3 regions of the Dactylosporangium sp. CA-152071 genome follow, and region 2 is predicted to be linked to each of the others. Evidence: riboswitches for the same ligand, from Rfam matches in the RefSeq annotation. Region 2 holds a riboswitch; each other region holds the start of a gene.
The links. Region 2 has a riboswitch for cobalamin ahead of ACQEVZ_RS43195 (CbtB domain-containing protein). Riboswitches for the same ligand answer to the same signal wherever they lie in the genome.

Region 1 (7,801 bases), on a different contig from region 2:
GGGTCTCCCGCACCGTCGCGGTCTTCCTCACCGACGACCCGGCCGCGAAGGTGACCATCAGCGCGATCCGCAACTGCCGCATCGGCCGGGTCCGGTCCGACGCCGGCGGGCTCGTCGCGGCGGAGATCATCTTCGACCGGATGCTGGCGCAGGGGGAGACGGTGGTGTTGGAGTACCAGTACCGCAGCGACTCGCTCTCCGCGACCGACAACTACTACCGGGGCTTCTCGACCCCGGTCACCGAGTACGTGCTGCAGGTGCAGTTCGACCACGACGCGGTGCCGGCGCGCTGCCGGCGGTTCGAACGCCGCGCGCTCAACGCGCCGGACCAGGGCGTGTGGGAGACGTGGATCGGCTCGACCCACGGCGCCCACGTCGTCGCGTCCGACGTACCCCCCGGCATCGTCGGCATGCGATGGGAGTGGGAGTGAGCCTCGTTGATCACTCCCACCCCCGGTCGGTGACCGGGCGCCCGATGTCGGCGGGCGCCCGGCCGGCTATCAGGAGGCGCTGATCGACACGTCGTCGAGGACGAAACTGGTCTGCAGCGACCAGTCCTCGACGCCGTTGAACTTCAGCGTGACCGTCTGCCCCGCGAACGCGCTCGCGTCGATGACCTTCTCCACGTACCCGTTGGTCTTGTCCAGGTTCGTGTACGTGGCCACGGTGGTGCTGCCGAGGGTGACGGTCAGCTTGTCGTAGGCCAGGTTCTCGGTCTCCGCGGTGGTGATGCGGATCCAGAAGCGCAGCTGCACGGTCGTGCAGCCGGACGGGACCGCCACGGGCTGCGAGACCGTGTCGGTCTGCACCTGCCCGCCGCCGTTGAGCCACGCGTTGCGGGTGCCGCTGCGCGCCGGGTACTGCGACCACGTGCCGATCACGTTCGCGGTCGCGGTCCACGGCGACGTGCCGCTCTCGAAGCCACCGTTGCCGACGGGCTGCGAGGGTGTGCAGCCGCCGCCACCGGTGGTGACCGTCCAGGTGAACTGGGCCGACGCGGTCTTGTTCGCCGCGTCCTTCAGCGTCACCGTGACGTTCGAGGTGCCCGCCGTCGTCGCGCTGCCGGTGATCCGACCGGTCGACGCGCCGATGGACAGCCCGGCCGGGAGGCCGGACGCGCTCCAGGTGTACGGCGTGGTGCCGCCGCTGCCCTGGACCTGAACGTCGACCTGCTGGCCGACGACGGAGCTCTTGTTGCCCGGGTTGGTCACGGCCGGGTCGGTCGGCGTGCCGCCGCCGATGAACGCCGTGTACAGCAGCACGTTGGGCGAGCCGCTCCCGGCGCTGGTGATCTTCCCGGTGGTGCCGTTGTTCACGAGCGCGTCGCGGACCTGCGCCGGCGTCGCGTTCGGGTTCGCGCCCAGGTACAGCGCGGCGGCGCCGGCCACGTGCGGCGACGCCATCGAGGTGCCCGTCATCGTCGCGCTGCCGGTGTTGCTGGAGTACGACGCCGACACGATGCTCGTCCCCGGCGCGAACAGGTCCAGGCACGAGCCGTAGTTGCTGGTGCTGTTGCGGGCGTCGGAGCTGTTGCTGTTGCCGACGGTGATCGCCGCGCCGACGCCCTGCGGGCTGTAGTAGCAGGCGTCGTCGCCGTTGTTGCCGGCCGCCTGCACGAACTGCACGCCCGAGCTGATCAGGCTCGACACGGCGCTGTCCATGGCCTGGCTGCTGCAGCGGCTGCCGCAGCCGATGGAGTAGTTCGCGACCGCCGGCTTCTGGGCGTTGGTGCGCACCCAGTTGATGCCCGCGATCAGGTCGTCGTTGGTGCCGGAGCCCTGGCAGTTCAGGACGCGGACCGAGACGAGGTTCGCCTTCTTCGCGATGCCGTACGTGGTGCCGACGGCGGTGCCCGCGACGTGCGTGCCGTGGCCGTGGCAGTCGGCGGGGTTGCTGTCCCCGTCGACGATGTCGGTGCCCTGCTTCACCCGGCCGCTGAACTCGGTGTGGCTCGCGTTGAGGCCGGTGTCCAGCACGTACACGGTGACGCCCTGCCCGGGGTCGGCCGGGTAGGTGAACGCCTGGTTCAGGGGCAGGCTCCGCTGGTCGATGCGGTCGTCGCCCCAGTTCGGCGGGTTGTTCTGGGTGTCGAGGACGGTGATGCGCTGGACCGCCTCGACCGACGCGACGGCCGGGTCTGCGGCCAGCCGCTGCGCCTGCTGCACGGACATGTTCGCCGAGAAGCCCCGCTGCACGCTGTCGAACACGTGCCGGGTCTGCCCGCCGAACCTGCCGGTGAGCCGCTGGGCCTGGGTGGCGATCGCGGTGGAGCCGTCCTTCAGCGTGACGATGTAGCGGCCTGCCACCGCGTCGGGACTGTCCGCGTACAGGATCGCGCCCTGCGCGACGGCCGCCGCCGGCGCGGCCGCCGCGAAGGCACCGGCCAGCCCCGCCACGAGCGCGACGCCGGCCGCCGTAATTCGGTGGAACACGGTGAGACCTCCTCCGAGGGATGCCAGCTCCGTGGCCGGGTCCGGTTGACGCCGACCCCGGAGGGCTGGAGCAGAAGGTAGGAGGACGCGACCGGCGAAGGTCACCCCGGTGAACAGACGGCGACGATCTGCGCCGTCAAAACTGTTTATGAGTTGCGTGCGCTCACCGGCAGTGACCGGTGGATCGGTTGAGAAGCCAGCTGGCTATGAGCCGTCTGGCTAAAAGCTGCGTCGAAGGGTGCAGCGAAAGATCGCTCCGTGCGAGGCTGGCCGCGGCACCCGCACCAGCTCAGGAGGCACGGATTTGAGCAACAACCTGGATGTCGCGCTGAAGAGCGCGATGAACATCGAGGGGGCGTTCGCGGTCGCGCTCGTCGACTACACCAGCGGCATGACGCTGGGCACCCTCGGCGGCGGCGCCGACTTCGACATCACGGTGGCCGCGGCCGGCAACACCGACGTCGTGCGGGCGAAGCTGCGCACCATCGAGATGCTCGGTCTCGGCGAGCCGATCGAGGACATCCTCATCACGCTCGACAGCCAGTACCACATCATCCGGCCGCTGCACTCCCGCAACGGCCACGGGCTGTTCCTGTACGTCGCGCTCGCGAAGGCACGCGCCAACCTCGCGCTGGCCCGCCACCAGCTGCGCGCGATCGAGGAGGGCCTCGAACTGTGACGTCCGGCTTCTTCGGCGGCGCCCCCGACGAGGACGGCCTGCCGCGCAGGGAGGGCCTCGAGCCCGGGGGCGGCGTCGGTCAGCTGCAGTCGCCGCAGTTCGGCACGCGGCCCGAGCCGCTCGACGCCGCCCTGTCCCCGGTGCGCGCCGCGATGGCGGACCTGCGCCTGCGCGTGCCGGGGGTCCGCGGCAGCGTGCTCGCCGGCGTCGACGGCCTGCTGGTCACCTACGACCTGGGCGCGTACGACGCCGGCGGGGGCACCGAGCCGCACGACGCGGCCGCGCTGGCGGCGACGACGTTCGGCCTGGGCCGGCAGGTGGCGCTGGTGCTGGGGCAGTCACCGTTCCGGGACGCGACCATGCGCAACGACGGCGGCTACTTCACCGTGTACGCCGTGGACGGCAGCACGCTGCTCGCGGTGCTCGGCAGCGACGGGCTCAACGTCGCCCGCCTGCACCTGGAGGCCCGCCCGACCTGCCAGCAGCTCGCCGCGCTGCTCTGAGCCCCGCCCCGGCTCCGGTCCCGCCCGGCGCCGTGCCCGCCCCGCGCGGCGCCGGCTACCAGCGGTCGTGATGCACGGCGTCGGCGAGCGGTGCCCTGCGGCGCCAGCCGTGCCGCTCCAGGTCGGGGACGGACTCCAGGTGGGTCACCGGGCCCAGGCACAGCCAGGCGACCGGGCGGATGCCGGCCGGGACGCCCAGCAGCTCACGGACGAACGGCTCGCGGTAGAACGACACCCAGCCGACGCCGAGCCCCTCCGCGGTCGCGGCCAGCCACAGGTTCTGGATGGCGAGGCAGACGGAGTAGAGGCCGGCGTCGGCGATCGCGTGCCGGCCGAGGACCGCCGGGCCGCCGCGGCCGGGGTCGTACGTGACGACCACGGACAGGGTCGACTCCAGCACCCCGTCGATCTTGATGCGGGCGAAGGCCGCGGCCCGGTCGGCGTCGAGCGTCGCGGCGAACGTGTCGCGTTCGGTGCGGACGTGGTCGTGGAAGGCGCCGCGCAGGGCGGGGTCGCGGACGAGGACGAAGTCCCACGGCTGGGACAGGCCGACGCTCGGCGCGGCGTGGGCGGCGCCCAGCACGCGGTCGAGGACGTCGGCGGGGATCGGCGCGCCATTGAACTGGCCGCGCACGTCGCGGCGGCGGTGCACGACGTCGTACAGGTCGGTGCTCATCAGGGCAGGCTCCCGCTGCTCGTGGCCGCCCGTCACGGACGGCCGGTGACCGCGAGGCCGGTCTTCGGACTCTCGGATCAACGCCTGCACCGTCCGCCTTCCCAGCCCTGAGGCCAGTGACCGCGCACCGTCGGTGCGCATGGACGGCAGCTCCCCGATCACCGCGGCGGGCCCGTGCCGGATTCACACCGGCTTCCCGATTCTCCCCGGTCGCCCGGGGCACCTCGCTTCAGTTCGTGCCGTCCGGCAGCATACGCGGCGGCCCGGCCGGGCCGCGGCATTCGCGGACCGCAGGGGCTCAGTCCGCGCCATTCGCGGACCGTCAGGGCTCAGGGCACGCAGAGCCGGTAGTGAGTGGTGAGCCGGCCGTCCTCGACGAGGTGGAACGCGAGCGCCGGCGGCGGCTCGGGCCGGTCCTCGGGCTCCCACGGCAGCACCATCGTCGACTCGACGCCCGGCGCGGCGAGCACGGGCACGCCCGCGAACGTGCCGACGGCGGCGCTGTGGACGTGCCCGCACAGGACGGCGAGCACGTCCGGGTGGCGGCGGAGGACCTCGGCGAGCCGCCCGGCGCCGAGCTGGCGGACCTGGTCCGCGGCGGGCTTGCCGACCGGTACCGGCGGATGATGGCAGCACACGAGCGCGGGCGTGCCCGTCGCCGCCGCGAGGGTGCCGTCGAGCCACCGGAGGGTGCCGTCGTCGAGCCAGCCCTCGGCGTGCCCGGGCACCGACGAGTCGCACAGCGCGAACAGCACCCCCGCCACGGTCTCGGCGCGGTCGGTCCGGAACGCGGCCGGGTCGTCGTGATTGCCGGGCACCGCGAGGACGGGCACACCGAGCGTCCGGAGCCGGCCGAACGCCGCGTATTCGGCGTCGAGTCCGTGGTCGGCGACGTCGCCGGTGACGAGCACGGCGTCCACCGGTTCGCGGAGGCTGCCGATGTACGCGATGACGCGGTCGAACCGGTCGGGCGGCTGCGCGCCGAGGTGGAGGTCGCTGAGGTGGGCGATGAGCACCCCTGCCGGTTACCCCGGCCGGCGCGCGGCTACCGCGGCGGGTGCGCGTCGCCCGCGGTCCCGTGGCGGTCCCGTGGCGGTCCCGTGGTTATCGCAGCAGGTGTGCGCTGCCCGCGGTTTCGAACGCGGCGCGGACGTCGGCGATGCCCTCGGTGAAGTGGGCCCAGCTGTCGACGTGGACCGGCACCACGGTCTTCGCGTCCAGGAGCCTGGCCGCCGCCAGCATCCCGGCCGCGCCGAGGGTGAGGTCGGCGTCGCCGAGCAGCGCGGTGCGGGCCCGGCCGCCGAACAGGATCGCCACGTCGACGGACGGGAAGCGCTCCGCGACGGCGGCGACGACGTCCAGCGACGCGTTGTCGCCGCTGACGTAGACGGTCGGCAGGCCGTCGCCGTGCAGGACGAACCCGGTGACCGGGCCGGTGAGGTGTTCGGTGCCGTCGGGGCCGTGCTGCGCGGGGACGGCGGTGACCCGCACGTGGCCGTCGCCGCCGGGCCGGGGCAGGTCGGTGTGGGACCACGGCTCCAGGCCGGTGACCTGGCCGCCCAGGCGGGCGGCCGCCGCCGGGGTGCTGAGCACCACCGGTACCGACGCCGCGAACGCACGACCGAGGGTGTCGAGGTTGTCGGGGTGCTGGTCGTGAGAGAGCAGCACGACGTCGACGGCGCCGGCGTCGTCGGGGGTGCCGGCGGCGGGCTCGGTCTTGGTCAGCATGCGGCTGCCGAGCGGGTACTGCCCGGGCGGGTCGAACGTGGGGTCGGTGATGAACGTGACGCCACCGACGCCGAACACCACCGTCGGGCCGCCGAACCGCTGGAACTGCATCGTCATGGGCATCACCTTCGCCGGTCCCGGCGCCCGCCGGCAGTGGCTGGAACGCCATCCTCCGATACGATCAAGCCATGACGCGCTCGGCGACGACGGTCGGGGTGCTCATCGGCGACGGCGCGCCGATGCTGGAGGTCGCAGTGGCGCCCCGGGTGTTCGGCGTCGCGGCCGCCTTCGACGTGCGGACCGCGGGGGAGCACCCAGGCCCGCTGACGACGACGGCCGGCATCGCCCTCACCGCCCCGCACGACCTCGACGACCTCGACACCGCCGGCGTCGTCGTCGTGCCCGGCTGGCGGGTGCCCGGCGGCGCGCCGGTCGCGCCCGGCATCCTCGACCGGCTCCGCCGCGCGCACGACGAGGGCGCCACCGTGGTCGGGCTGTGCCTGGGCGCGTTCGTGCTCGCCGAGGCCGGCTTCCGCACCCCCTGACGCCGCCCGCTCCGCCCGGCTTCACGGCCGCCGCTTCCGGCTTGGCGGTGCGGCGGTTCCGGCGGCTCAGTGGGGGAGCAGGAGGGCGGGCAGGTCGCGCAGTGAGCCGATCCGGTGCGCCTCGCCGGGTGGGGCGGTGCCGGGGCGGTCGAGGTGGACGGCGTGCAGGCCGGCGGCGCGGGCCGGGAGGACGTCCAGGTCGTGGCGGTCGCCGACGCTCACGACGGTCTCCGGGGCGAGGCCCCAGCGGCGGCACGCCTCCGTGAAGACGGCGGGGTCGGGCTTGAACAGGCCGAGGGTCTCGGCGGTGTAGACGGGGCCGGCGAGGTCGCGCAGGCCGATGCGGGCGAGCTTGGCGGTCTGCTGCTCCTCGATGCCGTTGGTGAGGACGGCCGTGCGCAGTCCCGCCCGCCGGATCGCCGCCAGCGCCGGGCGGGCGTCGGGGTAGGCGGCCCACGACTGCTCGTACATCAGCAGAAAGCCGGAGAAGAGGGTGTCGAGCCGCCCGTCGTCCTCGCAGGGGGTGCCGAGCGCGGCGAGGAAGTCGCGGAGCCTGCCGCGGCGCTGCTGCTGGAACGTGACCAGCCCGGCGCGCCACGCCTCGAGGTGCCGCTCCTGGACCGTCGCCCACAGGGTCCGGGTGCCGGCGTCCGGCTCGACCCCGATCGTGGGCAGCCAGCGCAGGAGGGCCGCGCTGACGGCGGCCTCGTGGTCGAGCAGGGTGCCGTCGAGGTCGAGCAGGACGCCGCACAGCTTCACGCCGCGCACTCTACGGGGTGACGTTCATAACCCTATTTCCGATCGGAAAAGCAGGTATACGATCGCCCGGTGGAGGGGGTCAGGGCGCGGTGGGTCGTCGCGGTCTGCCTCGGCGCCGGGTTCACCACGCTCCTGGACCAGTCGGTGCTGAACGTGGTCGTGCCCGCGCTGCGTGGCTCGCTGCACGCCGGCACCGCGTCGCTGCAGTGGATCCTCGCCGGGTACTCGCTGACGTTCGGGCTGGCGCTGGTGCCCGCGGGGCGGCTCGGCGACCTGTACGGCAGGCGGCTGCTCTTCGTCGGCGGCCTCACCGTGTTCGCCGCGGGTGCGATCGCGGCCGCCACCGCCCGGCACGGCTGGGTCGTCGCCGCGGCCAGGCTCGTGCAGGGCTTCGGCGCCGGCACCGTCAACCCGCAGATCATCGGGCTGTTCCAGGACCTGTTCCGCGGGCGTGCCCGCGCCCGCGCGCTCGGGGCCTA
Region 2 (7,801 bases):
GACCTGGACGCGGCCTGGGCCCGGCTGCGCGACCGGGTCGAGGCGCGCCCACGACCGCTGACCGTGCTGGTCTCGGTGTCGCCGCCCGCGGTCGCGCTGGTGCGCCGGGTGCTCGCCCGTCATCTGGCACCTGACTCCCCGTCAGAGTCGTCGCACCTGGTGCGGCTCTCATTCGCCGGGGTGCCGCACGCGGTCGGCAGCCTGCTCGGCTTCGGCGCCCAGCTGACGGTCGTGGACCCGCCGGCGGTCCGCACCGCGATGCGGACCGCCGCGGAGGCCGTCGTCGCGCTGTACGCCGACCCTTAGTCCTTGAGCGGCAGCTCGCTCAGGAGCGTGAACTCGTACTCGATCTGGCCTGCGTCCGCCGGGTCGTCGGACGCGACGAGGTAGGACTCGACGCGGAAACCGAGGTTGAGCACGTCCGCGGCCCGGACGTGCTCGACGAGGTCCTCGGCCGCCGTGAAGTACGTGGTGTAGATGACCGACGGGCCGTCGCCCGGCTCCCCGGCCGTGTCCTCGCCGGTGTCCTCGGCGAGTTCCTCGCCGGTCTCCTCGGTGACGTCGTCGGCGTCGGCGTATGCGTCGGTGGTGGCTTCTTCTGAGGTGATGTCGATGGTCACGGCGGGAGCCTACGCGCCGCTGTGGCGAGTCTCATCTCGAGCGGAAAATGTCGGTGGTCGCCTCTATGCTCTGCTCGCTTTGGTTTTCCTCACGGGGGAGCGCGACCCACCATGCAGTTGCGACGCACCATCCTTGCCCTGGCCCTGTCCACGACGGTGGCCCTGACCGCGGCCTGCTCCTCCGAGGACCCGTCGCCCGCCGCCCAGGGCTCGGCGAACGCTGCCGCCAGCGCGGCCGGCACCAATGCGGCCGGCACCAGCGCCGCGGCCGCCCCGTCGCAGTCCGTCGACCTGAAGGCCAACACGGAGGCCGTGTGCAAGGCGGTCGTCGCGGCGTATGACAAGGAGAAGGAAGCGGTCGTCGCCGTCCTCACCGAGCTGCTCACCGCCGCCGCCAAGGACGACAAGGCCGCCATGGCCACGGCGAAGTCGAAGGGCAAGGTCGTCTTCGACCGCCTGAGCGCCTCGGTCAACGCCGAGCTCGAGCAGGCCGCCGACCTGCAGGCGAGGCTCGCCCTGCGGAACTTCGTGAATGCCTTCTCGAAGGTCCTCGAGTCCGACAACCTGGCGAGCGACGCCTTCCAGACCGAGATGGACAAGGCAACGGCCGAGGCCACGAAGTACTGCCCCGCCCTGGACGCCTGACCTACGCCCCAGCCGCCCGGCCGCTCGCTTCGGACGCTCAGCCGCACGGTTGGCCACTCACCGCGGCCGACCGTGCGGTGCCCGCTCCGCCCGGCCAGCTGAGTCGGCGCCTGCCGACGCTGCACGGCGCTGACGGGCGGCGCCGTGCCGATCGCGCACTCCCGCTGTTGGCCTTGGCACGGACGAGGTGGCGGCTCGCTCCAGACAGCTCAGTGGGCAGTGGCCCCCCGCCGCGGACGGCGAGCCGCAGACCCTGAAGCCCGCCGGCCCCGGCGCGTCGGCCGCGGCCGGCACAGGTGCAGCACGACGGCGCCGGCGGTGTCGGTGCCGTCGGCGCCGTCGGTCATCTGGCGGCCTTCGCCGTGCTGACGGTGGCATTGCTGCGGTCGCCCGACCAGGTGGGCGGTGGCCGGTCCGTCCTGGACAGCCGGGCCAGGGGTGACAGCTTGTTTCAGACGTGCGGCAGCGGAACGTCTCGTAGGTCGGCCACGTCTCCGGGTGGGCCGACGGGATCCGCGTGAAGGTGCGTCTCGAGGAGGATAAGCTCTGCCTGCTGGTGACCGTCGAGGTCCATGCTGAAGGTCACCAGCAGGCAGTCGCCCTCGTCGACAGCTACCGCACGCCGAGTGGCTCGTGTACGGACCTGTTGCGTGACTGCGCCCGCTGCGGAACTCGCGGTCGGTGACGGCGTGTCGGGGTGCCGGACCGTCCGGCACCATAGCCGTGTGACCAAGGGGCCGTGTAGCCGCGCCGGGGCGACCTTCGGCGACGGGGGATCCCCGGGTACACCTGAAGCCCCAGCGAAACCGGAGCGGCAGCGTGGTCGTCGCGCTGACGCGCTATCCGGGACCGGTGCGGGTGTTCAAGCAGGTGCTCGAACCGGGCGAGCCCAGGCTGGTCACCCACGAGGGCTACGAGTGGCTGTACGTCCTCGCCGGCGAGCTGCGGCTCATCCTCGGCGAGCAGGAGCTGATGCTGCGGCCGGGGAGGTCGCCGAGTTCGAGACCCGCACGCCGCACTGGTTCGGCCCCGCCGGCGAGGACACCGTCGAGGTCCTGCACATGTTCGGGCCCCAGGGGGAGAAGGCGCGGGTGCGTGCGAGACCCCGCTCCGGGAAACAATGAAGGCGGCGGGGCAACGCCCCACCGCCTTCAGGAAACGAACCGGTCAGACCGCGACCGGGTGCGCGTCGGCCACGACCGGGCGCTGGCTGCGCTCGGTGAGGTAGCCGAACAGCAGGCCGAGCGTGGCCCAGGTGACCGCCTGGGTGCCGAGCGACGCGAGCCGGAACCGCCACAGCAGCACCGGGGAGAACCCGTCGGGCACCTCGTTGACCGCCGGCAGCAGCGCGATCGCGACACCCACGACGGCCGCGGCGCCGACGACCGCGAGGATCGTCGCGTTCCACGTGCCGAAGCGCGGCTGCAGCGACCGGCTGACGACGACCGCGCCGAGCACGGCGGCGACCCCGATGACGATCATCAGGAAGTACAGGCCGGTCCGCTGCTGCAGCGTGTCGGGGTTGCCGGTCGCGGGCGGGTTGGCCGGGTACTTCAGGAACGGCACGAGCGCCACCCCGACGAACCCGGCGAGGGCGACGACCGCGGCCGTGGCGCGGGCGCTGATCCGGCCGATGCGCCCGAGCGTGACCGCGACCGCGATGGCGAACAGGCCGCCGATGGCGACGCCGTACACGACCGAGGCGGTGGCCAGGCCGAGCGTGCTCTGCACGGTCCGGCTGACCGGCCCGTGCTCATGGTCGGTGGCGTGGACCTCCTCGAACGCGATCGCGTCGTTGATCGGGCCCTCGCCGAACAGGTAGGCGAACAGGAACGCGGCGACACCGGCGACCAGGCCGGTGATCATGCCGCGGACCAGGAGCGTCCGGGCACTCAACATGCTGGCGCCCCGGCTCAGTGGCAGGGGAAGCCGAGCAGGTGCCGGCCGTCGTGGACGAACTCGTGCACCGTCGAACCCGAGACGACCGAGGTGATGCCCTGCTCGGCGCCGACGAAGTAGAGCAGGACGACGGCGAGGACGACGCCGAACGTGGCCCACGGCAGGATCTGCCGCAGCGGGATCGGGGCCGGTGCGGTGGCCGGGGTGGGAAGAGCCGAGATCGATGCCATGATGCAGCCTCCTGCGGGATTTCGCGTCCCATCGAGCGTTGTCGTGACCGTGCCCGGGTCTGACTCCCACCTGCGTGGTTACAGCGGCGCGACCGTGCCGGGCTTGCACCGGCTTCCGTTCACCGTCACGTTTATGTTTCGGACGGTACGGACGCGGTTCCGGCGTGTCAATCGGACAGCGCCTCCGTCAACCCGCCGGTGGGCGCCGCACCGCTGGTCAGCGCGGCCGGCGCCCGGGGGCGAGGTGATCAAGTTCTCGGCGGGGTGAGGGCGACGAGGTCGGTGCCGACCTTGTGCAGTCCGTCGAGCCGCCGGTCGAGGGACGCGCCGCTCGGGCTGAGGAACTCGGCGTACTTCGCCCAGACGGACCTGCCGTTCGCCATGAACGCCCACGGGTAGTGCTTGTCGGCGGCGGCGACGACCTGCGGGCCGTGGTCCGCCCACTGCGGGTCGGTGCCGCCGGTCAGCCGCGCGCCCTCCTTCTCCTTCGGCTGCACCGACAGGCTCGGCACCTCACCCGGCAGGGCGAGCACCAGCGCGGTGTGCCGGTTGTCCTTCTCGGTGAAGTCGAACACGTAGAACGCGCGGTCGCGGTACGTGCCGCTGACGACGGCGCCCGCGGACGGCTGCGACTGCGACCAGCCGAGCTGCTGCGCGAGCGTGGGGTCGGAGTGTTCGAAGGTGTAGCCGCGCCGCTTCGCCCACCGCTTCCGGCCGATCCGCGTCCGCACCGACGACACGAACCCGGCGCCCGAGATCAGGCAGATCAGCGTGCCGCCGCCGCCCGCGATCCACGCGCCGGTCCCGCCGTCGGTGAAGGCCGTGTCCCACCCGAGCACAGCGGTCACGCCGGTGACGACGAAGATGAAGAAGCGGGTCTGGTACGGGGCGATCGCCGCCTGCGGCTCGTCGGCGCCGTACCGGATCACCTCGATCAGCGAGAGCACGAAGTACAGCAGCGTCAGCCCGCCGATCAGCAGCGCCGCGGTGCCGGCGATCCGCCACGCCCGGTCCCGGCCGGCGAGCTTCTCCGGGGAGTTCTGTCTCGCGTGCCGGTCGACCATCGTCTGGTAGGAGCCGCCCTCGTCGCCGCTGCCGCCGAAGACCAGGCACGTGTCGCGCGGCCGCATCGTCTTGCCGTCGCAGGTCGGCGTGTAGTCCGCGATGCGCTGCGCCGACTCCTGCTGCCGCTGCGCGGCCGTGCTCGTGCCGGCCGCCACCATCTGCCATCCGGCCAGCAGGAAGACGCCTGCCAGGACGATCCGGACGAGTAACCCCGTGTGCCGTCGTTTCACGCCGGCATGTATAGCAGCCGATGCCTGGCCGCTGCTGCCCCGTGGCCCGGGATGCGTGATGACCGCTGCCGGGATCGAGGCGTCACGATAGGCTCGGACCGTGGGCGTCATGATGGACTACTTCGCCGCGACCGAGCAGGAGCTGGCCGCCCTCGACCTCGATCTTGGCCCGGCCGGCAACGACTGGCCGTATGTCGACTGCAAGGGCTGGATCCTGGAGGTCGAGGAGTTCGCCGCGGAGATCGACGGGCGGGATCCGAGCGAGTTCGGCCGGGACGAGCCGCTGCGCGGCGCCGACGACCCGGAGTTCCTGGGCCCGTGGACGGTGCGGATCAACGCGGAGCTCGTCGACGCCCTCACCCGGCTGGAGGAGGGGCAGATCCGCGGCTACGCGGACCGGTTCCTGCTGGAGGACTGGGAGGCCGGGCGGCTCGTCGCGCTCGCCGGGCTGGCCAGGTCCGCGGTCGCGCAGGGGCGGGCGCTCTACTCCTGGTCGTCGGTGTAACCGGCCACGAGCCGGCCGTCGGCGTGGTCGGACGCGGGCCGGTCGTCCTTGTCGTTCTTGTAGCCGGACACCAGCAGGGTCCACAGCTGCTCGCGGACCTCCGGCGGGAGCCGGTGCCCGAGCTCCCGGCGCCGCAGCAGCACGAACCCGTTCGGGTCGCGCGGCCGACCGGTGCGGGCGAACTCGATCGCCTGCACGGCGAGCGCCGGCTCCGGCCACGTGCCGTCGGGCGCCGTGTGGATGGCGTCGACGGCCGCCGCGGCCCGCGCGTCGACGTCGTCGATCAGCGCGTACTCCGCCCCGTCGGCGGGCCAGCGCTGCGCACGCAGGTCGATGTCGCGGAAGTCCACGTCGACGAGGTCCGCGTCGGTGAAGTCGTTGCCGCGCCATTCGTTGCGGGCGCGGACCGGGCCGCCGTCCGCCCCGCCGGGAGCGCCGTTGAATACGGTGTGCCACACCCGGCCACGAAACACGCATTCCACGAACTCCGCGCATTCGGTGTCAAGCTCCCGGATCCGGGCACCGTCGAACAGGCAGCGCTCGAAGCGCGCGTCGCCGAGGTACGTGTTGCCCAGCGGGAACCTCGTGCGGTGGAACACGCAGTCGACGAATCGCGTCTGGCCCTGATGGCCGACGCTGAACTTTCCGAAAGAAGTTTCCGAGAAGTTACATCGCAGAAATGTTCCGCCATAGGCACCGAACGTGTCGAACGAGCGACCCGAGAAGTCGACGTCGGCCAATTCTACGTGACGGTGTTCCACCCTCAGCAGATCCACGTCTGGACGTTACCAGCCACCCGCACACCCGGCCGGAGTCGATTCCCGACCCCAACCGTTCGGCGCCGAATGTGGTCTTTGTCCGGTACGGCGCTCAGCCGTCGAGCCGGTCCCGCAGGGCCAGCAGCGGCCCGTCCCAGTCCCGGGCCAGGGCGGCGAGGAACTGCTGCGCCACCTTCATCGACGCCGAGTCGAGGCGGAACCGGACCCGCCGCCGCTCGCCCGGCTCGGCGACCACCAGGCCCGCCTCGGCCAGCAGGCCCAGGTGCTTGGCGATCGCCTGCCGGGTGATCGGCAGCTGCCCGGCGAGCTGGGTGGCGGTGGCCGGCCCCCCGGCCGCGAGCGCGGCGAGGATCCCCCGCCGGCTCGGGTCGGCCAGGGCGACGAAGACCTCCTGCGCCACCGCCTCCGGATCAGGCCTGCCCATCGAGGTACGCGACGAGCTCGCCGAGCTCACTGGTCCAGCCCTTGGTGTTTCCGGTGTACGCGGTGTTGTGCACGGTCTCGTCCGGCACCTGCGCGAATCCGCTCTCGATCATGGTCAATGTGGTGCCGTCGGGGGAAGGCGTGAGTGTGAACTCCACCTGGTTGCGTCGCGGGTCCTCCTGGGGAAGGCCGTAGATCGGCCAGGTGTAGGCGAAGACGTGCGGCGGGTCGACGCGCGTGATGGTGAGGGTGGCGGTGTCGCCGCTGTCCCAGATGAGTCTGGCCGTGCCGCCGACGCGCAGGTCGACCTCGGCACGGTTGCCGAACCAGGTGCCGAGCCCCTCGGCGGTGGTCAGCGCCGCCCACACCTTCTCCGGCGGGTGGGCCAGCTGCAGGGTGCGCTCGATCCGGTCGGGGAATGTCATGTCCGCCTCCATGTAGCAACCGTTTGGTTGCTTCTGAAGTTATAGCAATCACCTGGTTGCGTCAAGCGGACCGTACGATCACCGGCATGCTGGGAGTGCACTTCGCCATCACCGAGCAGCAGGAACGCGAGCTGCTGCAGGCCGCCGAGAAGGGCGACGACGCGGTCGGGGGGCTGGTCGGCGACCTCGAGGAGGAGTGGGACGACGACGCCATGAAGGTCGACTCCGACAAGGCCTGGGACGCCATCCACCGCTGCCTGGGTGACGGCACGCTGGATCCGGACGGCGGGGAGTACCCGCTCACGCACGCGGTGCTCGGCGGGCGGGACCTGCACGAGGACTACTACGTCATCTACGTCACCGCCGGCGAGGTCCGCGACGTCGCCGCGGCCGTGCGGGGACTGGACCGGGCGTGGCTGCGCGAGCGGTTCGACGCGATCGACGACCCGGACTACCGCGGCGCCGGCGACGACGCGGACTTCGAGTACACGTGGTCCGGCTTCGCCGACATCCAGGCCTTCTACGCCCGGGCGGCGGACGCGGGCCGGGCGGTGGTCTTCACGGCCACGTGAAGACCACCGCCCCGCTGCTGGGAGGGTCAGGCGATGGGCTCGACCCAGATGTTGCGGTAGAACAGGTTCGCGCCGGGGTCGCCGTGGTCCTGCAGGCGGATCTTGCCGGCGGACGGGCCCTCGGCCGCGCCGTTGCCGGTCGGACCGTCGATCGCCACGTTGTTGTGCACCGTGACGCCGTTCCACACCACCGTCACCCTGGCGTTGTCCGTCTTGGTGCCGGAGGCGTTGTACTTCGCCGCGCGGAACGTGACGTCGTACGTCTGCCACGTCTGCGGTGCGGTCGCGGCGTTGCTCGTCGGCGCGATCTTGTTGTAGATCGACGCGCAGGTGTCCAGGCCGGGAGCGGAGGGGACCCCGAACGAGTCGAGCACCTGCAGCTCGTAGCGGTCCTGCAGGTAGATGCCG
Region 3 (7,801 bases), on a different contig from region 2:
GAGGTGAGGTAGCCGGTGGTCGCGGCGACGAGCAGGTAGCCGACGGACTCGGTCGACACGTGGAAGGTGCCGGCCATGAACGGCCAGCCGACGCCGAGGAGGCCGTCGGGGAGCCCGAGGCTGATGAACGCGAAGTAGGCCAGCACGAGCAGCGACGTTCTCACTCCGGCGATCTTACGGTGTCCACTGAATGGGAATCGTCTCCCATTATTAGAGACGAGAATATTAGAGTCTGGGACATGGCCAACAACGTCTACACCCATGGACATCACGAGTCGGTCCTGCGCTCCCACCGCTGGCGCACCGCCGCGAACTCCGCCGCGTACCTGCTGCCGGTGCTCCGGCCGGGCATGACCCTGCTGGACGTCGGCGCCGGCCCCGGCACGATCACCGCCGACCTGGCTTTGGCGGTGGCGCCCGGAGCGGTGACCGCGCTGGAGGCGACCGCGGAGGCACTGGAGGTCACGAAGGCGGGGGTGCGGGGCGTCTCGTACGTGGTCGGCGACGTCCACGCGCTGGACTTCCCCGACGACAGCTTCGACGTGGTGCACGCCCACCAGGTGCTGCAGCACGTCGCGGACCCCGTGCAGGCACTGCGCGAGATGCGCCGGGTGTGCAAGCCCGGCGGTTACGTGGCCGCCCGGGACAGCGACTACGCGGCGTTCACCTGGTTTCCGCAGCTGCCGGAGCTGGACGAGTGGATGGCGCTGTACCAGCGGATGGCCCGCGCCAACAGCGGCGAGCCCGACGCCGGCCGCCGCCTGCTGTCATGGGCGCGCGCGGCGGGCTTCACCGACGTGACGGCGACAGCTTCGACGTGGTGCTTCGCCGACGACGAGGACCGCTCGTGGTGGGGCGGCATGTGGGCGGACCGGGTCCGCGCCTCGGCGATGGCGACGCAGGCCCTGGCCAGCGGCTCGACCCCATCAGACCTGCAGCGGCTCTCGGACGGCTGGCGCACCTGGGCCGCCTCCCCCGACGGCTGGCTCTCCATCCTGCACGGCGAGATCCTGGCCCGGCCGTAAGCTCTACGGGTGGATCGACCCCTCGTCACCGTGTGCCGCGACTGCTGCTGCGGCTCGCCGCGCAAGCACCCGGACGTCGACCACGCCGGCCAGGTGGCGCGGCTCCGCCAGGCACTCGGGGCGGCGGGGGTCCGGGTCAGCGGCTGCCTGGACGCGTGCGCCCGCTCCAACATCGTCGTCGTGCACCCCACCCCGTCCGCCCGGCGGGCGGGTGCCCGGCCGGTGTGGCTCGGCTACCTGCTCGACGACGCCGTCATCGACGACCTGACCGCCTGGGTCGACGCCGGCGGCCCGGGGGTCGCCCCGCTGCCCGCGATCCTGGAGCTGTACCTGACGAAGGCACCCGCGGGTCAGGGGTAGCGGCGGGGGGTGAAGACGACAGGGGCGCCGTCGCCGCGGGTCAGGGTGCGGGTCTGGGACGAGCCGACGATGAGCAGGGTTCGCATGTCCACCTCGGACGGGTCCAGGTCGGCGAGGCGCACCACGCGGACGCGCTCCTGCGGGCCGCCGACGTCGCGGCCCAGGACGACCGGGGTTTCCGGGGAGCGGTGGCGCAGCAGCAGGTCGCGGGCGGCCTCGACCTGCCAGGTGCGGCTCTTCGAGCCCGGGTTGTAGATGGCGATGACGAGGTCGGCGCCGGCCGCGGCCTCGAGGCGGGCGGCGATGACGTCCCACGGCTTCAGGCGGTCGGACAGCGACAGCACGCAGAAGTCGTGGCCGAGGGGGGCGCCCGCGCGGCTCGCCACCGCCTGGGCGGCGGTCAGGCCGGGCAGGACGCGCACCGGGACGTCCTTCCAGCGGGGTTCGGCGGCGATCTCCAGTACCGCTGCCGCCATCGCGAACACGCCCGGATCGCCTGACGACACGACGGCGACGCGGCGGCCGTCCTTCGCGAGGGACAGGGCGAACTCGGCGCGCTCCGACTCGACCTTGTTGTCGGAGGCGTGCCGGCGCTGGCGGGGGTTGGACGGGATCCGGGCCAGGTACGGGGCGTAGCCGACGAGGTCGGAGGCGGCCTCGACCGCGGCCAGGGCCTCGGGGGTGAGCCAGTCCCGGCCGGCCGGGCCGAGCCCGACGACGACGACCTCGCCGGCGGCGACCGCGGGCGGCGTGGACCGCAGCGCCGACGCCGTCTCCTCGTGCATGCGGCTCGGCAGCAGGGCGAGGGAGAAGTACGGGACCTCCGCCGGGTCCACAGTGGACAGAGGGGCGACGCGCTCGTTGGCGGTGGTGGCGCGCTCGACGTACCAGGCGTCGTCGAGGCGGCCGGCGCGCTCCAGGGCGTCCCGGACGGCCCCGAACGTGCGGCCGAGCTTCATGACGGCGGCGGAGTCGGTGCTGGCGAGCCGCGCGGCCAGGTCCTCGACGGGCAGCGTGCCGGGCAGCACGGTGAGCACCTCGTCGCGCTCGACGAGGGGGCGCCCGAGCACCGCTGACGCGCCCGAGACGGAGGTGACGCCCGGCACGACCTCCGTCGCGTAGGCGTGCGAGAGACGCTTGTGCATGTGCATGTACGAGCCGTAGAAGAACGGGTCGCCCTCGCAGAGCACGACCACGTCGCGGCCGGCGTCGAGGTGCGCGGCGAGCCGGGCCGCCCACGCGTCGTAGTGCTCCTCGATGAGGGCCCGGTAGTCGCGGACCTCTTCGGTGGTGACCGGGTAGACGAGCGCCTCTTCGATCTGGCCGTCGCGCAGGTACGGCGCGGCGATCGAACGGGCGATGCTGCGCCCGTGGCGGGCGCTGTGGAACGCGACGACGGGTGCCGCGGCGATGAGCCGGGCCGCCCTGACCGTCACGAGCTCCGGGTCGCCGGGGCCGAGTCCTACGCCGTACAACCGACCGGTGTCCACTGTGGTCATTCCTTCTCGTCCGCGATGGCGTTGACGGCGGCGGCCGTCATCGCGCTGCCGCCCCGGCGGCCGTGCACGACCAGATGCGGCAGGTCCGACGCCGCGAGCGCGACCTTCGACTCGGCCGCGCCGATGAACCCGACGGGGATGCCCAGCACGGCCGCGGGCCGGGGCGCGCCGGCCGCGATCATCTCCAGGAGCCGGAACAGCGCCGTCGGCGCGTTGCCGATGGCGACGACCGCGCCGTCGAGGCGCGGACCCCACAGGTCGAGGGCGGCGGCGCTGCGGGTGGTGCCCAGCTCGTGGGCGAGCGCCGGGACCCGCGGGTCGCGCAGCGTGCACAGGACCTCGTTGTCGCGGGGCAGCCTGGCGCGGGTCACGCCGGAGGCGACCATCTCCGCGTCGCACAGGATCGGGGCGCCGTCGCGCAGGGCGGCGCGGGCGAGGCGCACGACGTCCGCGCTGTACCCGACGTCACCGGCGAGGTCGACCATGCCGCACGCATGGATCATGCGGACGGTGACCTGGGCGACGTCGGCGGGCAGCGCGGACAGGTCGGCCTCGGCGCGGATCGTCGCGAACGACCGCCGGTAGATCTCCGCGCCGTCCTTGACGTAGTCGAAACCACCGTCCTGGACGGAACCGGAGGCGCCATCAGCGACGGTCTCCTGAGCCGTCATGACAGCACCCGGTAGCCGTCGGCGGTCGCGAGCATCTCCACGTGCCTTCCCTTCGGTGCGCCGCAGCGCCGTTCGCAGCCGACCCAGTGCACCGGCAACGCATGGTCGAGACCGCTGAGGACGGCCGCGCGGGCGTCGGCGCGCACGTCGGCGAGGGCCTTCGCGCAGCCGGGCCGGCCGGCGCACGCCGTGACCCCGGCCCACGGCGTCGCGGGGTCGGTGCCGAGGCCGGCGGTCGTCAGCAGTGACTCGAGACGTCCAGCTTCTTCGACCGGCACGTCGGGCACGACGACGGTCCGCCACGGCGTGACGATGATCTCCCCCGGCGCCGCCGCGACGAGCGCGGCCGACTGCTCCGGTGTCAGCAGCCCGAGTGGTACGACCACCGTCAGCGCGACCAGTCCCCCGACCTGCGGGGCCCGTCCGACCGCCGGCCCAGGCGAGCCTACGAATTGGTCAACGTCTGTACCGGGGGCGAACCCCAGGCGGGCCGCCACCCGGGCCGGGCCGTCGGTCAGCTCGGCCAGCCGCCACGCGGTGCCGCCCTGCGCAGCGCGCTCGTCCAGGAACGCCCGGGACGCCCGGAGCAGCAGCTCAGCGGGGTTGTCACCGCCCCGGCCCGCGGTCGGGAGCCCGGCGAGGAGGAGGCGGTCGCCGTGCAGGCCGACGTCGCCGCCGAGCGGGGACACGTCGCCGCGCCCGTCGTCGACGGTCACCAGGAACCGGCCGGGCAGCGCCGCCAGCGCGGGGTCGGCGCACAGCCCGGCGTCGAACGCGGCCACCACCGGCCGCACGTCCAGCTCGCCGAGGCCGTCGCGGCCGCTGAGCGGGCTGGCGATGATGTTGCGGACCCGCTCGTGGGTGTCCGACGGCAGCAGTCCCGCGGCGGTGAGCCTGGCCGCCAGCTCCGGCGACGCGTCCGGCCGCAGCCCTCTGATCTGCACGTTTCCGCGCGAGGTGAGCTCCAGGGCGGGGTCGCCGAGGTCCGCGGCGGCGGCGCGGAGGACCGCGAGGGCTGGGACGGTCAGCCGCCCGCCGGGCAGCCGGACGCGGGCAAGACCGCCGTCGGCCGCCGCGTGGACCTGCACGGCACCCGGGCACCGGTCCGGAGCGTCACGTCCACTGGCAGCCTGCACGCGCCGGATACTACTGCGCAGCGCCGCCCCCGACCCAAGGAAGCCGACCAAGCGACCCGGCCAAGCGGGCCGACCGGCGGCGGCCGGCCCGGGCGAGCTTGACGCAAGGAAGCCGTGACCGGCAGAGTTGGCGGTGCTGTACGGCGACGTGTGGAGGAAGCCGGTGTGAATCCGGCGCGGTCCCGCCACTGTGACCGGGGAGTGGACCTCCGACGACGGCCACCGGGCCCAGCGCCCCGGAGGCCGGAGACGACGGCCACCGGGTGCGAGCCCGGGAAGGCCGGAGGCGAGCGCCGATCCGGGAGCCAGGAGACTCTCCGCCGCCGGAACCTTTCCCGACCGACTTGGGGCGCGGACCCCGAGGGAGGACCCCGGCGTGATCCTGCTGCTGTCGACGTCCGACACCGACCTGCTCAGCGCCCGTGCGAGCGGCGCGGCGTTCCGGCTGGCCAACCCGTCCCGCCTCACCGTGGAGGAGCTGCCGGCCCTGGCCGACGGCGCCGACCTGGTCGTGGTGCGGTTCCTGGGCGGCTACCGCGACTGGCAGGAGGGGTTCGACACGCTGCTGCGCCTGCCGGCGCCGGTGGTGCTGCTCGGCGGTGAGTCGCTGCCCGACGCGGAGCTGATGCGCCACTCGACGGTGCCCGCCGGCGTCGCCGCGGAGGCCCACGCCTACTTCACCGAGGGCGGCCCCGCCAACCTCGCCGAGCTGCACAACTTCCTCTCCGACACGGTCCTGCTGACCGGCCACGGGTTCGCGCCGCCGGTGCAGACCCCCGCGTGGGGAGTGCTGGACCGGGACTCCACGGCCGACGGTCCGACCGTCGGGATCATCTACTACCGGGCGCACCACCTGGCGGGAAACACCGCGTTCGTGGAGACGCTCTGCGAGGCCGTCGAGGACGCGGGCGGGCGGGCCCTGCCGGTGTTCGCCTCGTCGCTGCGGGCCGCCCCGGCGGAGCTGCTCGACACGCTGCGGCAGGCGGACGCGCTGGTCGTCACGGTCCTCGCCGCGGGCGGCACCCGGCCCGCCGACGCGCAGGCCGGCGGCGAGGACGGGGCGTGGGACGTCGGCGCCCTGGCCGCGCTCGACGTGCCGATCCTGCAGGGGCTGTGCCTCACGAGCTCCCGCGACACCTGGGACGCCAACGACGACGGGCTGTCGCCGCTGGACACCGCGACGCAGGTCGCGATCCCCGAGTTCGACGGCCGGATCATCACGGTGCCGTTCTCGTTCAAGGAGATCGACGCCGACGGCCTCACCGTGTACGTCGCCGACCGGGAGCGGGCCGGCCGGGTCGCCGGGACCGCGGTCGCGCACGCCCGGCTGCGGCACCTGCGGCCCGAGGACCGCAAGATCGTGCTGATGCTCAGCGCGTACCCGACGAAGCACGCGCGGATCGGCAACGCGGTCGGCCTCGACACGCCCGCGAGCGTCGTGCGGCTGCTCGATGCGATGCACGCGCAGGGGTACGTCGGCGCCGACGGCTTCCCGAAGGACGGCGACGCGCTGATGCACACGCTCATCGCCGCCGGCGGGCAGGACGTGAACTGGCTCACCGAGGACCAGCTGCGCGGCAACCCAATCCGGATCTCCGCCGCCCGGTACCGGAGCTGGTTCGACACGCTCCCCGCCGACCTGCGGGAGGACATGGAGCGGCACTGGGGGCCGGCGCCCGGTGAGCTGTTCGTCGACACGTCCCGCGACCCCGGCGGCGAGATCGTCCTCGCCGCGCTGCGCGAGGGCAACGTCGTGGTGATGGTGCAGCCGCCGCGCGGCTTCGGGGAGAACCCCGTCGCGATCTACCACGACCCCGACCTGCCGCCGAGCCACCACTACCTGGCCGCGTACCGGTGGCTCGCCGACGAGTTCGGCGCGCACGCGGTCGTGCACGTCGGCAAGCACGGCAACCTCGAGTGGCTGCCGGGCAAGACGGTCGGGATGTCCGCCTCGTGCGGTGCCGACGCGGCCCTCGGAAACCTGCCGCTGATCTACCCGTTCCTGGTCAACGACCCCGGCGAGGGCACCCAGGCGAAGCGGCGGGCGCACGCCACCCTGGTCGACCACCTGATCCCGCCGATGGCGCGCGCCGAGTCGTACGGTGACATCGCCCGCCTCGAGCAGCTCCTGGACGAGCACTCGACGATCGCGGCCCTCGACCCGGCGAAGCTGCCGGCGATCCGCGGGCAGATCTGGACGCTGCTGCAGGCGGCGCGGCTCGACCACGACCTGGGCCTGGCCGACCGGCCCGGTGACGACGGGTTCGACGAGCTGATCCTGCACATCGACGGCTGGCTCTGCGAGATCAAGGACGTCCAGATCCGCGACGGGCTGCACGTGCTCGGCGTCGCGCCGGCCGGCGAGGCCCGGGTCGACCTGGTCCTCGCCATGCTGCGGGCGCGGCAGCTGTGGGGCGGCACGGTCGCGCTGCCCGGCCTGCGCGAGGCCCTCGGCCTGACCGAGGGCTCGACCGCGCGCGTGTCGGTCGACGAGGCCGAGTCGCAGGCCCGCGCCCTTGTGGCGGAGATGGAGTCACGGGGCTGGCCCACCACCGACATCTCCGACATTTCGGATTTGCCGGATGTGGTACGGGTGCTGGAGTTCGCCGCACGGGAGATCGTGCCGCGGCTGTCCCGTACCGGCGACGAACTGACGATGGTCCTGCATGCGCTGGACGGAGGGTATGTCCCGGCGGGGCCGAGCGGGTCGCCGCTGCGCGGGCTGATCAACGTGCTGCCGACCGGGCGCAACTTCTACTCCGTCGACCCGAAGGCGATCCCGAGCCGGCTCGCGTGGGAGACGGGTCAGGCGATGGCCGACTCGCTGCTCGCCCGCTACAAGGCCGACCACGGTGCGTGGCCGCGCTCCGTCGGCCTGTCGATGTGGGGCACCAGCGCCATGCGCACCGCCGGCGACGACATCGCCGAGGCGCTCGCGCTGCTCGGTGTCCGGCCCGTCTGGGACGACGCGTCCCGCCGGGTGGTCAGCCTCGCCCCCGTCGACCTCGCCGAGCTGGGCCGCCCCCGCATCGACGTCACGATGCGCATCAGCGGCTTCTTCCGCGACGCGTTCCCGCACGTGGTCGCGCTGCTGGACGACGCGGTGCAGC

Region 1: another riboswitch for cobalamin. It lies ahead of bluB (5,6-dimethylbenzimidazole synthase); the one in region 2 lies ahead of ACQEVZ_RS43195 (CbtB domain-containing protein).
Region 3: another riboswitch for cobalamin. It lies ahead of cobN (cobaltochelatase subunit CobN); the one in region 2 lies ahead of ACQEVZ_RS43195 (CbtB domain-containing protein).

The regions. Positions count from the first base shown of each region.
Region 1 covers NZ_JBNJMZ010000001.1:2,930,117-2,937,917, reverse strand. The annotation lists gene ACQEVZ_RS12975 (hypothetical protein) at 1-431, shown strand, start outside; gene ACQEVZ_RS12970 (S8 family serine peptidase) at 501-2,432, opposite strand; gene ACQEVZ_RS12965 (hypothetical protein) at 2,773-3,111, shown strand; gene ACQEVZ_RS12960 (roadblock/LC7 domain-containing protein) at 3,108-3,614, shown strand; gene bluB (5,6-dimethylbenzimidazole synthase) at 3,670-4,290, opposite strand; cobalamin riboswitch at 4,329-4,531, opposite strand; gene ACQEVZ_RS12950 (metallophosphoesterase) at 4,620-5,306, opposite strand; gene ACQEVZ_RS12945 (MBL fold metallo-hydrolase) at 5,395-6,135, opposite strand; gene ACQEVZ_RS12940 (DJ-1/PfpI family protein) at 6,207-6,563, shown strand; gene ACQEVZ_RS12935 (HAD family hydrolase) at 6,630-7,322, opposite strand; gene ACQEVZ_RS12930 (MFS transporter) at 7,392-7,801, shown strand, end outside.
Region 2 covers NZ_JBNJMZ010000002.1:655,540-663,340, reverse strand. The annotation lists gene ACQEVZ_RS43215 (helix-turn-helix transcriptional regulator) at 1-306, shown strand, start outside; gene ACQEVZ_RS43210 (hypothetical protein) at 303-620, opposite strand; gene ACQEVZ_RS43205 (hypothetical protein) at 732-1,265, shown strand; gene ACQEVZ_RS43200 (CbtA family protein) at 2,433-3,164, opposite strand; gene ACQEVZ_RS43195 (CbtB domain-containing protein) at 3,179-3,394, opposite strand; cobalamin riboswitch at 3,428-3,566, opposite strand; gene ACQEVZ_RS43190 (hypothetical protein) at 3,643-4,689, opposite strand; gene ACQEVZ_RS43185 (hypothetical protein) at 4,790-5,194, shown strand; gene ACQEVZ_RS43180 (hypothetical protein) at 5,173-5,793, opposite strand; gene ACQEVZ_RS43175 (ArsR/SmtB family transcription factor) at 6,065-6,397, opposite strand; gene ACQEVZ_RS43170 (SRPBCC domain-containing protein) at 6,384-6,821, opposite strand; gene ACQEVZ_RS43165 (YfbM family protein) at 6,908-7,393, shown strand; gene ACQEVZ_RS43160 (galactose-binding domain-containing protein) at 7,420-7,801, opposite strand, start outside.
Region 3 covers NZ_JBNJMZ010000001.1:3,097,293-3,105,093, forward strand. The annotation lists gene ACQEVZ_RS13710 (MFS transporter) at 1-164, opposite strand, end outside; gene ACQEVZ_RS13715 (class I SAM-dependent methyltransferase) at 240-1,025, shown strand; gene ACQEVZ_RS13720 (hypothetical protein) at 1,035-1,385, shown strand; gene ACQEVZ_RS13725 (precorrin-2 C(20)-methyltransferase) at 1,376-2,884, opposite strand; gene ACQEVZ_RS13730 (precorrin-8X methylmutase) at 2,881-3,555, opposite strand; gene ACQEVZ_RS13735 (precorrin-3B synthase) at 3,552-4,691, opposite strand; cobalamin riboswitch at 4,806-5,027, shown strand; gene cobN (cobaltochelatase subunit CobN) at 5,068-7,801, shown strand, end outside.